DNA from 3 places in the Bordetella tumbae genome. Region 1 is predicted to be linked to each of the others. Evidence: predicted binding sites of a transcription regulator. Region 1 holds the regulator's gene; each other region holds the start of a gene.
What was found. The regulator LexA, encoded in region 1, represses DNA repair genes until DNA is damaged. The targets are predictions, from matches to a motif close to ACTGTATNNNNATACAGT.
Positions count from the first base shown of each region.

Region 1 (5,074 bases):
TTCGGGTGAGGGCGTACAGCAGGCGTTGCTCAAGCTCATCGAGGGCACCGTCGCCTCGGTACCGCCGCAGGGTGGTCGCAAGCATCCCAACCAGGATTTCGTCCAGGTCGATACCACCAACATTCTGTTCATCGTGGGTGGTGCGTTCGACGGCCTGGAAAAAGTCATCCGCGACCGTACTGAAAAGTCCGGCATCGGTTTCTCCGCCTCCGTCAAGGCAAAATCCGAGCGGGGCGTAGGCGAGTTGTTCAGCGAAGTCGAGCCCGAGGATCTGATCAAATTTGGTCTGATTCCCGAGTTGGTGGGCCGTCTGCCTGTTGTGGCGACCCTGGACGAGCTCGACGAGGCGGCACTCGTTCAAATCCTGACCGAGCCCAAGAACTCGCTGATCAAACAGTTCCAAAAGCTCTTTGCCATGGAGGGCGCCGAGCTCGACATACGCCCCGGTGCACTCAAGGCCATTGCCCGCAAAGCGCTCAAGCGCAAAACGGGTGCTCGCGGCCTGCGTTCCATTATCGAAGGCGCCTTGCTGGACACCATGTATGACTTGCCCTCTCAAGGCAACGTCAGCCGCGTGGTTTTGGACGAAAACGTCATCGACGGCGACGGCAAGCCCTTGCTGATTTACGCCGACGAGACGGGGACCTCGGACAAGCCGGCTCAGCCCCAGGTGCGGGGCGCAGCTGCCTGATTCATTGCTTCGTCAAACAAAGCAAAATCCAGCAAAAAACCCGTTTTGTAACGGGTTTTTTTGCATTTAGGGGGTTATGCGGACGACGACGGCTTGAATTTTCGGCTATTGTTCCCATATCAGACGTAACGGATTCGGATAACCAGCTTCGCTTGGGATCCGATCTACATTATGCCGAGTCAAATCAAGGAATCCTATATGTCTGCCAGTCAGACCCTGCCATCCGAACCCATCGACCTGCCGCTGCTGCCTCTGCGCGACGTGGTGGTGTTCCCGCACATGGTTATTCCGCTGTTTGTGGGCCGTCCCCGTTCGATCAAGGCGCTCGAAGTCGCCATGGAATCGGGCAAAAGCATCATGCTGGTGGCGCAAAAATCCGCCGGCAAAGACGATCCTACGCCCGAAGACGTCTACGAAATCGGCTGCGTGGCTAGCATTCTGCAAATGCTGAAATTGCCTGACGGTACCGTCAAGGTGCTGGTCGAGGGCACGCAACGCGCGCGTATCGATACGATCGACGACGCCGAAACGCATTTCGTGTGCCAGGTCACCCCCGTCGAACTCGATCCTGCGCAAAGCTCAGAGACCGAGGCTCTGCGCCGCGCGATCGTGGCCCAGTTCGAGCAGTACGTCAAACTCAACAAAAAGATCCCGCCCGAGATTCTGACCTCGCTGGCTGGGATCGACGATGCCGGCCGTCTGGCCGACACCATCGCCGCCCATCTGCCGCTCAAGCTCGAGCAAAAGCAGACGATGCTGGAAATCCTCGGCACTTCCGAGCGCCTCGAGGGCCTGCTGACGCAATTGGAAACGGAAATCGACATCCTTCAGGTCGAAAAGCGTATCCGTGGCCGCGTCAAAAAGCAGATGGAGAAAAGCCAGCGCGACTATTATCTGAACGAGCAAGTCAAAGCCATTCAGAAAGAGTTGGGCGAGGGCGAAGAAGGCGCCGACATCGAAGAGCTCGAAAAGAAAATCATTGCTGCGCATATGCCCAAGGATGCGCGCAAGAAGGCCGACGCCGAGCTCAAAAAACTCAAGCTCATGTCGCCCATGTCGGCCGAAGCTACCGTGGTGCGCAACTACATCGATACGCTCATCAATCTTCCCTGGAAGAAAAAGAGCAAGATCAACAACTCCATCAGCAACGCCGAAAACGTGCTCGATGACGATCACTATGGCCTGGAAAAGGTCAAAGAGCGCATCGTCGAGTATCTGGCCGTGCAGCAGCGTGTCGACAAGGTCAAGGCCCCGATTCTCTGCCTGGTAGGCCCTCCGGGCGTCGGTAAAACCTCGCTGGGACAATCCATTGCGCGTGCCACGAACCGCAAGTTCGTGCGTATGGCCCTGGGCGGCGTGCGCGACGAGGCCGAAATCCGTGGCCATCGCCGTACCTACATCGGTTCCATGCCCGGCAAGATCGTGCAGAACATGAGCAAGGTCGGCGTGCGTAACCCCTTGTTCCTGCTGGATGAGATCGACAAGCTCGGTATGGATTTCCGTGGCGATCCCGCCTCGGCATTGCTCGAGGTGCTCGACCCCGAACAGAACCACACGTTCCAGGATCACTACATCGAAGTCGACTTTGATCTGTCTGACGTCATGTTCGTGGCCACCAGCAATACGCTGAACATCCCGCCCGCGTTGTTGGATCGTATGGAAGTCATTCGTCTGTCGGGCTACACCGAAGACGAAAAAATCCATATCGCCCGTGACCATCTGCTGCCCAAGCTGATGAAGAACAACGGCGTCAAGGAATCTGAACTAGTGGTTGACGATTCCGCCTTGCGCGATATCGTGCGTTACTACACTCGCGAAGCCGGTGTGCGTGCGCTCGAGCGCGAAGTCGGCAAGATCTGCCGCAAGGTCGTGAAAGAGTCCTTAGCTCAGGCAGACAAGGCCAAGGCCGAGGGCAAGCCTGTGTCTCAGACGGTCGAGCCCGTCAAAGTCGACGCCGAGAACCTCAGCAAGTACCTGGGCGTGCGTCGTTATACCTTTGGCATGGCAGAAAAGGAAAACCAGATCGGCCAAGTCACCGGTTTGGCCTGGACCGAAGTCGGCGGCGATTTGCTCACGATCGAAGTCGCCGATATGTCTGGCAAGGGCGTGATTCAACGTACCGGTTCGCTGGGTGACGTGATGAAAGAGTCGGTGGAAGCCGCTCGTACTGTCGTACGCTCGCGTGCGCGTCGTCTGGGTTTTGCCGACAGCGTGTTCGAAAAGCACGACATGCACGTTCACGTCCCCGAAGGCGCTACGCCGAAGGACGGCCCATCGGCGGGTATCGCCATCACCACAGCCATGGTCTCGGCTTTGTCGCGTATTCCGGTGCGCGCTGATGTGGCAATGACGGGTGAAATCACCTTGCGTGGCGAGGTCTTGCCGATCGGTGGCCTAAAGGAAAAACTGCTGGCTGCGCACCGTGGTGGTATCAAGACAGTGCTGATTCCCGAGGAGAACGTCAAAGACTTGGCCGACATTCCGGACAACGTCAAAAACCACCTCGAGATCGTGCCGGTGCGTTGGATCGACAAGGTGCTTGAGCTGGCGCTGGAACGCCAGCCCGAGCCACTGTCCGACGAAGAAGTCGTCAAGGAGCCCTTGGTCGCCAAAGCAGCGGAAACCGCTGCGCCGGGTGATCCTGTGTTCAAGCATTAAGACTTCAGCGGTTCGTGTCATACCATCGGTATGACACCAAAGCCCCCGAATTCATTGCAACTCGCATGAGTTCGGGGGCTTTTTGCTGCTGGAGGGGCAGCAAGTATGGCGGTTAATTAATGCAGTGCCTGCGTGCGGATCAGGCCAACAGCAATGCCCTCAAGCGCAAAGTCTAGTGTCCCATCCACCACGATGGGCGAGAAATCTGGATTTTCAGGCAGGAGCTCGATGTGTCCTTGGCGGTGTTGCAGGCGTTTTACCGTAACGTCGTCGCCCAGGCGGGCAACGACGATCTGGCCATTGCGTGCCTCGGTGGCTCGCTTGACGGCGAGCAGATCGCCTTCGAGGATCCCTGCGTCGCGCATACTCATGCCGCGTACTTTCAGCAGGTAGTCGGGCGTCTGGGCAAACAGTCCAGGATCCACGCCGACCTCGCGCTCGACATGCTCGGCAGCCAGAATGGGGCTGCCTGCTGCCACGCGGCCTACCAGCGGCAGCAATAGGCGGCTCACCGCGTCCGCGGCGAACCTGGCGAGGCTCGATGGCGCTGCAACGCCGGCAGGCGATGTGGCGTGACCATGAGAAGAGGTGGCGGGGTCAATGGACTCTATCAGCCGGATACCGCGTGATGCGCCGGCCGTCAACTCGATGGCCCCCTTGCGCGCGAGAGCCTTGAGGTGGTCCTCGGCGGCATTGGGAGAACGAAAACCCAATGCTCGGGCAATTTCGGCACGAGTAGGAGGAAAGCCGGTGCGTGCCACCGTTTGCCGGATGTGGTTCAGGATTTCCTGTTGGCGCTCGGTGAGTTTGGTAGCCATGGCAATGATCCGCTTCGGACTGTATGAATATACAGCAGGATTTTGGACGAGCCTATATAAAAAAGCAAGTCACGTGGCGACGAATAGGACTGCGGGAACGATATGCATTGGTATGTACCGGCAAAAAGCGCCCCCTCGGGGGGGGAGCAAGCCGAAGGCGTGACGTCTTTTTTGGATGTCATGGTTGTGCGGTCTGTGGCATGCGTAGAGTGGAGTTCTTTTGGCGCAGGAGATCGGCGTGTAAAAGCCCCGCCGGGCCTATCGCCGCGACTCGGCCCATGAGCAGGGGCCTCGGCCCGCTTCGCGGGCTAAATCGCGGCTCAACGGCCCGGCGGGGCTTTTACACGCCGACCTCCTGCTCGCAATGTCTGCCATTGACGGATGTCATGCGCTTTGCTGTATCAACGCTGTTGAGTGACGTTCAGGCTAGGCGGGTGGCGCTAGCTCAACCCATCGCATTGCCAAAGTCGGCTTCAACAAACAGCTGATGGCCATTAGCCCTCGTTGCATTCCCTCATCATGAGTCCCTGTCGCGTGCCTGGGCGTGGTGCCGGGCCGTTGAGCACGGATTTAGTCCGCGCAGCGGACCGAGGCCCCTGCTCATGGGCCGAGTCCGTGCGATAGGCCCGGCGCCACGCTCAGGCACGCGACAGGGACGCCTTCAGAGAGACAATCAAGAGCAGCAACCGCCCACCACACGAACAGCGATAAAAATGCCCTCACGCTGCGCCTTCGGCTTGCTGCCCCCCGAGGGGGGCGTTTTTATCTTGGGGCGGCCCGGCGACAAAAAAGAAAAGGACCCGTTCTTGCGTCCGGGTCCTTCAGTCAGGTGAGAGTGCGCCTGCTGTTTATTTGATGACCGCTGCGATAGCCTTGGCCACTGTATCGATATTGTGGCTGTTGAGCG
Region 1 is NZ_BAAGVG010000025.1:200,022-205,095, forward strand. It holds gene clpX (ATP-dependent Clp protease ATP-binding subunit ClpX) at 1-691, shown strand, start outside; gene lon (endopeptidase La) at 890-3,349, shown strand; gene lexA (transcriptional repressor LexA) at 3,466-4,167, opposite strand; gene ACYVI2_RS27655 (amino acid aminotransferase) at 5,016-5,074, opposite strand, start outside.

Region 2 (5,074 bases), on a different contig from region 1:
TGGATCAGTATGTGAAAACGCACGGAGCCCATGCTTTCTATGAAAGTGTGGACCTGCGCAAGTCCTGTTGCCAGATCCGCAAGGTCGATCCCTTGAAGCGCGCTCTGGCAGGCCGTGGCGCCTGGATCACAGGGCAGCGCCGTGCTCAGGCCGCCACGCGCGGCGAGCTGCCGGAGGCCGAGCAAGACCCCGTGTTCGGCCTGTACAAATACAACCCCCTGGCCGCCTGGAGCGAAGAAGACGTGTGGCATGTCATTCGCGCTCTGGACATCCCCTACAACCCGTTGCATGACCAAGGCTATCCCTCGATCGGCTGTGAGCCTTGCACGCGCGCCATTCGCCCGGGCGAGGACGTGCGGGCGGGACGGTGGTGGTGGGAATCATCCGACTCGAAAGAGTGCGGCCTTCATGCGGGCAACCGAGTGATCTCGGTCGTCGCGGCACAAGAAAAATCGACTTCTGTATAAAAGGAAAATCATGTCTGTCGTTCTCAATCGCAGCCATCTCGATTGGCTGGAATCCGAAGCGATTTACATCCTGCGCGAAGTGGCGGCCGAATGCGCCAAACCCGTGTTGCTGTTCTCCGGGGGCAAGGATTCGGTCGTGCTGTTGCGGCTCGCGGAAAAAGCCTTCCGCCCGGGCCGGTTTCCGTTTCCGCTGATGCATATCGACACGGGCCATAATTTTGACGAAGTGATTGCATTTCGCGATCAACGTGCCGCCGAGCTGGGTGAGACCCTGATCGTGCGCAGCGTTGAGGACTCCATTCGCCGCGGCAGTGTGGTGTTGCGACGCGAGACCGACTCACGCAACGCCGCACAAGCAGTCACGCTGCTGGAGTCGATCGAAGAGTTCGGCTTTGATGCATGTATCGGCGGCGCACGTCGCGACGAAGAAAAGGCGCGTGCGAAAGAGCGTATTTTTTCGTTCCGCGATGAGTTCGGTCAATGGGACCCCAAGGCTCAGCGCCCCGAGTTGTGGAATCTCTTCAACACCCGTGTGCACAAGGGCGAAAACATGCGGGTGTTTCCGATTTCGAACTGGACCGAATTGGATGTGTGGCAATACATCCAGCGCGAACAGTTGGCGCTGCCGTCGATCTACTACAGCCATCAACGCGACGTCGTGCGCCGCAAGGGCCTGCTCGTGCCCGTGACGCCGCTGACGCCGCCGCAGGACGGCGAGCAAGTCGAAAACCTGGCCGTGCGATTTCGCACGGTGGGCGATATCTCTTGCACGTGCCCCGTGGCGTCTGATGCTGCCGATCCCTTGGCCATTATTGCCGAGACAGCTGTGACCGATATTACCGAGCGCGGTGCGACGCGCATGGATGACCAGACTTCCGAGGCCTCGATGGAGCGCCGCAAGAAAGAAGGCTATTTCTGAACTGATTACCGGACTTCGACATGAATGCTGTGAATGACTCTTTTTTGCCGGACACCGACAATGGTGTTCTGCGTCTGATTACGGCCGGCTCGGTAGATGACGGTAAATCGACCTTGATCGGGCGTTTGCTGTATGACAGCAAGGGCGTGTTTGCCGATCAGCTGGATGCGATCTCCCGCGCTAAATACAAGCGCGTGGCGGGTGACGGGATTGATTTCTCGTTGTTGACTGACGGCCTGGAGGCCGAACGTGAGCAGGGAATTACGATCGATGTGGCCTACCGCTATTTCTCGACCCCGCTGCGCAAGTTCATCGTGGCCGATGCCCCGGGGCACGAGCAGTACACACGCAATATGGTGACCGGCGCATCGACCGCCGATGCCGCGATCATCCTGATCGACGCGACGCGGGCTGCCGATGGCCAACTGCTGACGCAGACCAAGCGCCATAGCACCATTGCTCATTTGCTCGGCATTCGCCATATCGTGGTGGCGGTCAACAAGATGGATCTGGTTGACTGGGATCAAGCGGTATTCGAACGCATCCGTGATGCGTATGCGGAGCTCGCGCGCCGCCTGAATATCGCGCACTATCACGTGCTGCCGTTGTCAGCGCTCGAAGGCGACAACGTCGTCAATCGTTCGGATAAAACGCCGTGGTATGACGGCCCGCCGCTGTTGAGTCTGCTGGAACAGCTGGGTGGCACCGATAGCGAAGCAGCCGTGCGTCCATTGCGGTTTCCCGTCCAATGGGTGTCGCGTCATGGTGGCGATAGTGCAGAGGATTTTCGTGGTTATGCCGGCCGTATCGCCAGTGGCGAATTGCGTCCCGGCGATGACGTGGTGATTCAGCCGTCCGGCGTTGCCGCGCGTGTGAAAGAGGTTCTGGCATTCGATCGCGCTGTAGACGTCGCGGTTGCCGGTGATTCCGTCACTGTCGTGCTGGATCGCGATGTGGATGTGTCGCGCGGCGATGTGTTGTCGCATGCTGCAGCCCCCGCGCGCGTGGGGCGTGAGTTCGAGGCGGAGTTGTGCTGGTTGGATACGCAAGCCTTGAATCCCGCTCGCAAGTATTTGCTCAAGCATGGCACGCGTCTGACGTCGGCCAAGATTCGCGGCGTGTTGACGCATCGTGATATTCACGAGTTGCAAGAAGTCGAAAACCACAGCGGCACCTTGAACATGAATGAGATTGGCCGTGTGTCGTTTGCGACGCGTGAAGCATTAGCGGTCGATCGTTATACCGATGCGCCGGCAACGGGAGCATTCATTCTGATCGACGAGGCAACACATCAAACTGCAGCTGCAGGCATGCTGCGTTAAGTCGTCGCCTGTCTTCGAGCGAGTCAGAATTCATCACACACTGCTCGTGAGTTCGATTCGAACTGGCGTCGCTGTCTGAATGCCCAGGCCGTGATTCTTGTTGGGACGAAAATGAGCCTCATTGGCCGCCGCCCGTAGGGGAGGCGGCCTGTTGTTTTTAGGCTAAACCCAATATCCATGCGGGTTTCCGGCCGATTTCCAAAGTATGAAATCGATTCTTCAGACGGCGGGCCCGTCTTGGGGTAAAGTGAGATTTCGCTCGATGAGGGCATTTGGGGCTTGCTGAAAGTACTGGTTTTTTGTACAGTACTTTCATGGAACGCACCAATCACGTTTTTCCCGCCGGTTCTGGGTCCCCGGCTGCCGCCCCCGCCGCCTTGCGCGGCCGGGGAGCGGTTACTAATGTTCGGCATCGATTCGAACAGACCGAGCGTGAGCCCGCCGATGACGGCTGGTCCAGTGGTCAGGTGGCGGCTTCCCAGGACGATGTCTCTGATGCCGATATCGCCGGTGGTTACATTCCCATCGTTGCCGAATCGACACTCAAGACCACAGTGACGTCCGAACAGGCGCGCAAGCTCCTGTCACGTAACGATTCTCCCGATATTCCCTTTGATGTAGCCGTGAACCCCTATCGTGGGTGCGAGCATGGCTGCGTTTATTGTTACGCCCGGCCGACTCACGCCTACCTGGGGTATTCCCCCGGGCTGGATTTCGAGACGCGCCTGATCGCCAAGGCCAATGCCGTCGATGTGTTGCGAACCGAGCTGTCGCGCCCGGGATATCGCGTCTCGCCGATCAATATCGGCTCGGCGACGGATGTATATCAGCCCATCGAGCGCGAATGGCAATTGACGCGCGGTGTGCTCGAGCTTTTGCTGCAAACGCGGCATCCCGCCACGATCGTCACCAAAAACGCCCTGATTGAACGTGATCTGGATCTGTTACAGCCCTTGGCAGAACAACGGTTGATTACGGTGTACGTCAGCGTCACGACCCTGGATACAGAGATGGCGCGCACCCTCGAGCCGCGTGCGTCTGCCCCTTGGAGACGCATTCAGGCCGTGCGCACCCTGGCCAACGCCGGGGTGCCTGTGGGTGTGCTGGTGGCGCCCATTATTCCGTTTATCAACGACGAGTCTCTCGAACGCATCTTGCAGGACGCACGCCAGGCAGGCGCCTGCTATGCCAGCTATACCGTGCTGCGCTTGCCCTGGGAGGTCAAGGCCGTTTTCCAGGAATGGCTGGAGGCCCATTTCCCCGATCGCGCGCAACGCGTGCTGCACCGCATCGAGGATATGCGCAATGGCCGACGCAACGACCCTCAATTTGGCACGCGTATGCGCGGCACGGGCCTGTGGGCCAATTTGCTGCGCCAGCGTTTCAACTTGGCCGTACGCAAACTGGGGTTGAATACCACTCGTCCCCAGTTGGTCACGCATTTGTTCCAAGCGCCCAGGGCGGTCAGCCCGGCGTCCTCTGTCTCGGCTGCTTCGGTAGCAGGGCAGGGTTCATCCCGGCAATCGAAATCCTCGTCGCCGCTTTCGTCTTCACCGCAGTTAGCGCTGTTCTAACCGGAGCCTTTCATGTCCACTGCCACGCTTGCTTCCGATACCGTTGTTTCTTTGCCTTCGCGGCTGCCGACCTGGGTGCCACGCATTTTGGCGCGAGCCGCGGTCGGCGTGCTGCGTCAGCCCGCCAAATGGCCTTTTTCTTCTGGTTTGTCTCAGGGGCGTCATCGCGCCTTGGCGCCAGCTGCGCAATCGGATGTCATCGGTTCTTCCGCCGTTGCCCAGCCGATAGACGCACCGGCCGTTGATGTTCAGCCAGTCGTTCAGCCGACGCCAGCTGCTCGGATTTCTCAGCCGATCGTGAGTGCTGCTCAGGCCCAAATGTCCGCCGCTGCACTCCCGATGGATACGATGGCCGCGCACAGCCAGTCCATGGGGACGGCCAGCCGAGCCTTGAGCCAGGGCGTGACCATGCGCCAAATGGTGGGCGATGTCTTGCTGGTCGCGATGTGGGGAGCGTTGATTCCGGGGTTGATGTGGCTGGGGGCGGCCGCTGGGTTTTGAGCTTTCCCGCGCTGAGGGTGAGTGGGCCCTATACGGCAGTTTTCCCTAAGGCGTCCAGACCTCATCTGCGCAGCAGCGGCTGTTCGGAAACGCTTCTAACTAGACCCGAGCAGGATAACGCCCGCCAGAATGGCCAAGCATCCCAGTAGCCGTCCGACGCCGACTTTTTCCCTCAGGAGAAACATGCCGGCGAGGGTGCCCAGCATCATCGACATTTCCCGGGCAGGGGCGACCAGGCTTAACGGTGCGCCGTTGCGCAGGGCATAGAGCACCAGGATATAGCCCAGCGGC
Region 2 is NZ_BAAGVG010000005.1:101,862-106,935, reverse strand. It holds gene ACYVI2_RS04740 (phosphoadenylyl-sulfate reductase) at 1-467, shown strand, start outside; gene cysD (sulfate adenylyltransferase subunit CysD) at 478-1,386, shown strand; gene ACYVI2_RS04730 (sulfate adenylyltransferase subunit 1) at 1,407-2,708, shown strand; gene ACYVI2_RS04725 (PA0069 family radical SAM protein) at 3,023-4,282, shown strand; gene ACYVI2_RS04720 (hypothetical protein) at 4,295-4,783, shown strand; gene ACYVI2_RS04715 (EamA family transporter) at 4,879-5,074, opposite strand, start outside.
Region 2: ACYVI2_RS04725 (PA0069 family radical SAM protein) is a predicted target of LexA. The motif match lies at 2,999-3,016, and genes of this name have one in related genera.

Region 3 (5,074 bases), on a different contig from region 1:
GGGAATGTCGCAGCACGGCTGACGATGCCTTGGTTTTCACGCACCTTGTTCTCGATCTCGATGGCGAGTTGGGGACGCTCTTTCAGGTATTCACGGACATTGTCCTTGCCCTGACCAATGCGGGTGCCGTTGTAGCTGTACCAGGCGCCGGATTTGTCGACCACGCCCGCTTGCACGCCCAGGTCGATGATTTCGCCCTCGCGCGAGATGCCGGCGCCATACATGATGTCGAACTCGGCCTGCTTGAATGGAGGCGAGACCTTGTTTTTAACGACTTTGACGCGCGTTTCGTTACCGACGACTTCTTCGGCTTTTTTGATGGAGCCGATGCGGCGGATGTCCAGGCGCACAGAGGAATAGAACTTGAGGGCGTTACCGCCGGTAGTCGTTTCCGGGTTGCCGAACATGACGCCGATCTTCATCCGGATCTGGTTGATGAAGATGACCATGCAGTTGGTGCGCTTGATGGTAGCGGTCAGCTTGCGCAGCGCCTGGCTCATCAGGCGAGCCTGCAGACCGGGCAGCGAATCGCCCATTTCACCTTCGATTTCGGCCTTGGGCACCAACGCGGCGACCGAGTCGATCACGATCAGATCCACCGAACCCGAACGCACCAGCGCGTCTGTGATTTCCAGGGCCTGCTCGCCGGTATCGGGCTGCGAAATCAGCAGATCGGTGAGGTTGACGCCCAGTTTCGAGGCGTACTGCACGTCGAGTGCGTGTTCTGCGTCGACGAATGCGCAGGTGCCGCCGATTTTTTGCATTTCTGCGATGACCTGCAGCGTGAGCGTGGTCTTGCCCGACGATTCAGGGCCGTAGATCTCGATCACGCGCCCACGCGGCAAGCCACCCACGCCCAACGCGATATCAAGCCCCAGCGAGCCCGTCGACACGACCTGGATGTCGTGTTCGACTTCGTTATCGCCGTAACGCATGATCGAGCCCTTGCCAAACTGCTTTTCGATTTGCGAAAGCGCGGCGGCCAGCGCCTTGGCCTTTTCCGAGGCGGCTGCTTTGCTGGTTTTGTCGTCCATGTGGTTTCCCGTGGCTAAATGATGTTGACGCTGTGAGGTTTAACGTGCGGCAAAGCGCTGCACGTCGAAGCGGCGATTATTGCATTCGATTGTACTGTATATAAATCCAGTGTGCCATATTTTTCCAGGGATTCCCAGGATGGGCAATCAGCCGATGCTGTGCCAGAATGCCTGCGCACGAACACCACCCGGTGTCGCGCGCCCTTAACGGCTTTTGCCCCGCTTTCACTGCATGCGCATCCTTATCGCCGAAGACGACAGCATCCTGGCCGATGGCCTGTCCCGCTCATTGCGCCACAATGGTTACGCCGTTGACGCCGTCAGTGACGGCGCCGCCGCCGACTCCGCCCTCGCCGCCCAGCCTTTTGACCTGCTCATTTTAGACCTGGGACTCCCTCAACTCACCGGACTCGAGGTCCTGCGCAGGTTGCGTGCGCGCAACTCGGCGATGCCGGTCCTGATCCTGACAGCGGCCGATAGTGTCGAGCAACGCGTCAAAGGGCTGGATCTGGGCGCTGACGATTACATGGCCAAACCGTTCGCCCTATCCGAGCTGGAGGCCCGTGTGCGCGCCCTGACACGGCGCGGTGCTGGCGGCGGAGCCACATTATTGCGCCATGGCCGCCTGGTGTTTGACCAGACGGGGCGTGTCGCACTGGTCGATGAGCAGACATTGGATTTATCCGCACGCGAAGTCAGCCTGCTGGAGATCTTGCTGACCCGCAGTGGCCGCATGGTCAGCAAAACCCAGCTCGTCGACCACCTGTGCGAATGGGGCGAAGAGGTCAGCACCAACGCCATCGAGGTCTATGTGCATCGGCTGCGTAAAAAACTCGAGCCTAGCGGAGTCAAAATCATCACGGTACGCGGCCTGGGTTATTGCCTTGAACGGGACCAAGGTGCCGCCAGCCACCTCACCCACTGAGCCAGCTGCGCACGAGTCGCTGAACCAAGAAGCCCTGGACGCCATGCGCGGCGGGGCGAAAGGCCCCAGCTTTGCGCCCCCCCAGCGATCGTTGCTGGGAGAAATCCTCGACTGGATGCTGGCTCCCCTGTTCCTGCTGTGGCCAATGAGCGTGGCCATCACCTACGTGGTGGCGCAGAACATCGCCAACGTCCCTTACGATCGAGCGCTGGCGCAGAACCTGCATATTCTGTCGCGCCATGTACATGCGCAGGGCGGACGCGCCGTCCTGCAAATCAATGATTCTGTGCGCGACGTGCTGCATCCCGGTGAGACCGACAGCGTATTCTGGCTGGCCCAGGGCAGTCACGGCGAGGTGCTGGGCGGGGATAAAGGCCTGCCGTTGCCCCCCGATCTCGGACCGCCACAGCCCGGCACTGTCCTATATGCCGAAGACACGTTGCGCGGGTTCGGCGTACGGCTGGCCTACACCTGGGTCGACCTGCACATCCCGCAAACTCAGCCCGTGCTGCTCGTGGTCGCCGAAACCATGGAAAAGCGGACCGAATTAACCAATGACATCATCAAAGGCGTCATCATTCCGCAATTCATCGTGCTGCCCGTCGCGGTGCTGCTGGTGTGGTTCGGCCTGTCACGAGGCGTCGCTCCTCTCAACGCCCTGCAACAGCGCCTGAGAGCTCGCCGCCCCGACGATCTGTCGCCCATCGACGAGGGCGCTGCCCCGTCGGAAATCGCACCTCTGGTCGGCGCCATGAATGAATTGCTGGATCGTCTGTCCTCGAACGTACAGGCGCAACGACGTTTTGTCGCTGACGCCGCGCATCAGTTAAAGACGCCCTTGGCGGGCCTGCGTACTCAGGCCGAGTTAGCCCTGCGAGACGCCAGCCCCGACGAAATGCAGGCGAGTCTGCGTCAACTGATCATGGGCTCGGAACGCGCCACTCGCCTCGTGAATCAGCTGCTATTACTGGCGCGCGCCGAAAACCCCCATTCAGTCGAATTGGTACCCGCCGACCTGAATGCCATCGCGCATGAGCAGACCTTGCAATGGGTGCACCAAGCGCTCTCGCTCAATACCGATTTAGGATTTGAAGGCACAGACACGCCAGTCATGATCGACGGCAACGATATCTTGCTCGCCGAGCTGCTCAATAATCTGGTGGACAACGCGCTGCGCTATACCCCATCGGGCGGGCATATCACCGTCCGTGTCAGCAGCAGCACCACACATGCCATCCTGGAAGTCGAGGACTCCGGTCCAGGCATCCCCCCCGAAGAACGCGAACGCGTCTTTGACCGTTTTTATCGCGTGCTGGGGACCCAAGCTGAAGGCAGCGGCCTCGGGCTGGCCATTGTGCGTGAGATTTCTCAAAAACATCACGCACAAGTGCAAATCCTTGAGGGCACCGCTCACTCGGATCTGCCCGGCGCATGCATCCGTGTGTTGTTTCCCTTACACGGTAGGCAGGAAAACGCTGATTTTCCGGTCTAGGGATATCCCTGATGAACAGACCCGGATCGGGTAAAAACGCTGGGAAAAACACCAAAAAAACACGTTTTGTTTCAAAATTAAGATTCAAGTAAGTATCCCGTCAGAACCCCGTCAGCCTCGTTTTCTACCTTCTTACTAGCCCGAATACCGGAACATACCGGACACGAGCCGGCACGGTGGATCACCACCGATCCAAAACGAGGAGACATCATGAGCACAGCATCGATGGCCAGCCCAGGCCCATCCACGGGCCCGCGCCCGATGACCAAAGACGAACGGCGCGTGATCTTCGCGTCGTCGCTAGGCACGGTATTCGAGTGGTACGACTTTTATCTGTATGGGTCGCTTGCGGCCATCATTGCGGGCCACTTCTTCTCAGGGGTAAATCCCACAGCGGCGTTCATCTTCGCCTTGCTGGCTTTTGCGGCAGGCTTTGCGGTACGGCCCTTTGGCGCCCTGGTCTTTGGCCGTCTGGGCGACCTGGTCGGCCGTAAGTACACCTTTCTAGTCACCATCGTCATCATGGGCCTGTCCACGTTCCTCGTGGGTGTGCTCCCCAGCTATGCCAGCATCGGCATCACCGCCCCCGCAATTCTGATCGTGCTGCGGCTGCTGCAAGGCTTGGCGTTGGGCGGCGAATACGGCGGCGCAGCTACCTACGTGGCCGAACACGCCCCCCAAGGCCGTCGCGGCGCCTACACCGCCTGGATCCAGACGACGGCCACGCTGGGCTTGTTCCTGTCCCTGCTGGTCATCATGGGCGTGCGCGGCATCATGGACGAAGAGTCCTTCAAAGCCTGGGGCTGGCGCATTCCGTTCCTGATCTCTGTGGTGCTGCTGGGCATATCGGTGTGGATCCGGATGCAGCTCAATGAGTCACCGACCTTCAAACGCATGAAAGAAGAAGGCCGCGGCTCCAAAGCGCCTCTGACCGAGTCTTTCGGCCAATGGAAAAACCTGAAAGTCGTGATCATCGCACTGCTGGGCCTGACTGCCGGTCAAGCCGTGGTGTGGTACACCGGCCAGTTCTATGCCTTGTTCTTCTTGACCAAGACGCTGCAGGTCGACGCCAACACCGCCAACATCCTGATCGCCCTGGCCCTGTTGATCGGCACGCCGTTCTTCCTGATCTTCGGCTCGCTGTCTGACCGCATCGGCCGCAAGCCCATCATCATGGCGGGCTGCTTGATCGCTGCCGTGACCTATTTCCCGATCTTTCAGGGCCTGACGCACTTTGCCAACCCAGCGCTCGAAAAAGCTCAGGCATCGGCACCGGTCACCGTGATTGCAGACCCGGCCACTTGCTCATTCCAGTTCAATCCGGTGGGCACCTCGTCATTCACGAGTTCATGCGACGTGGTCAAGTCGTTCCTGGCGGGCAACTCAGTGAACTACGCTAACCAGGCAGCCCCTGCCGGCACCGTAGCCAAGGTCAAAATCGGCAATGACGAGTTTCCTTCCTTCGAAGGCAAGAACATGTCTGCGGATGAGTTCAAGGCCAAGTCTGCCGAGCTGAAAACCGCCCTGACCAACGCGATCCGCAGCCACGGCTACCCAGCCAAGGCGGACCCGGCACAAATCAACAAGGTCATGGTGGTAGTCCTGCTGACCATTCTGGTGATC
Region 3 is NZ_BAAGVG010000004.1:88,669-93,742, forward strand. It holds gene recA (recombinase RecA) at 1-1,034, opposite strand, end outside; gene ACYVI2_RS03735 (response regulator) at 1,267-1,959, shown strand; gene ACYVI2_RS03740 (sensor histidine kinase) at 2,075-3,451, shown strand; gene ACYVI2_RS03745 (MFS transporter) at 3,662-5,074, shown strand, end outside.
Region 3: recA (recombinase RecA) is a predicted target of LexA. The motif match lies at 1,128-1,145, and genes of this name have one in related genera.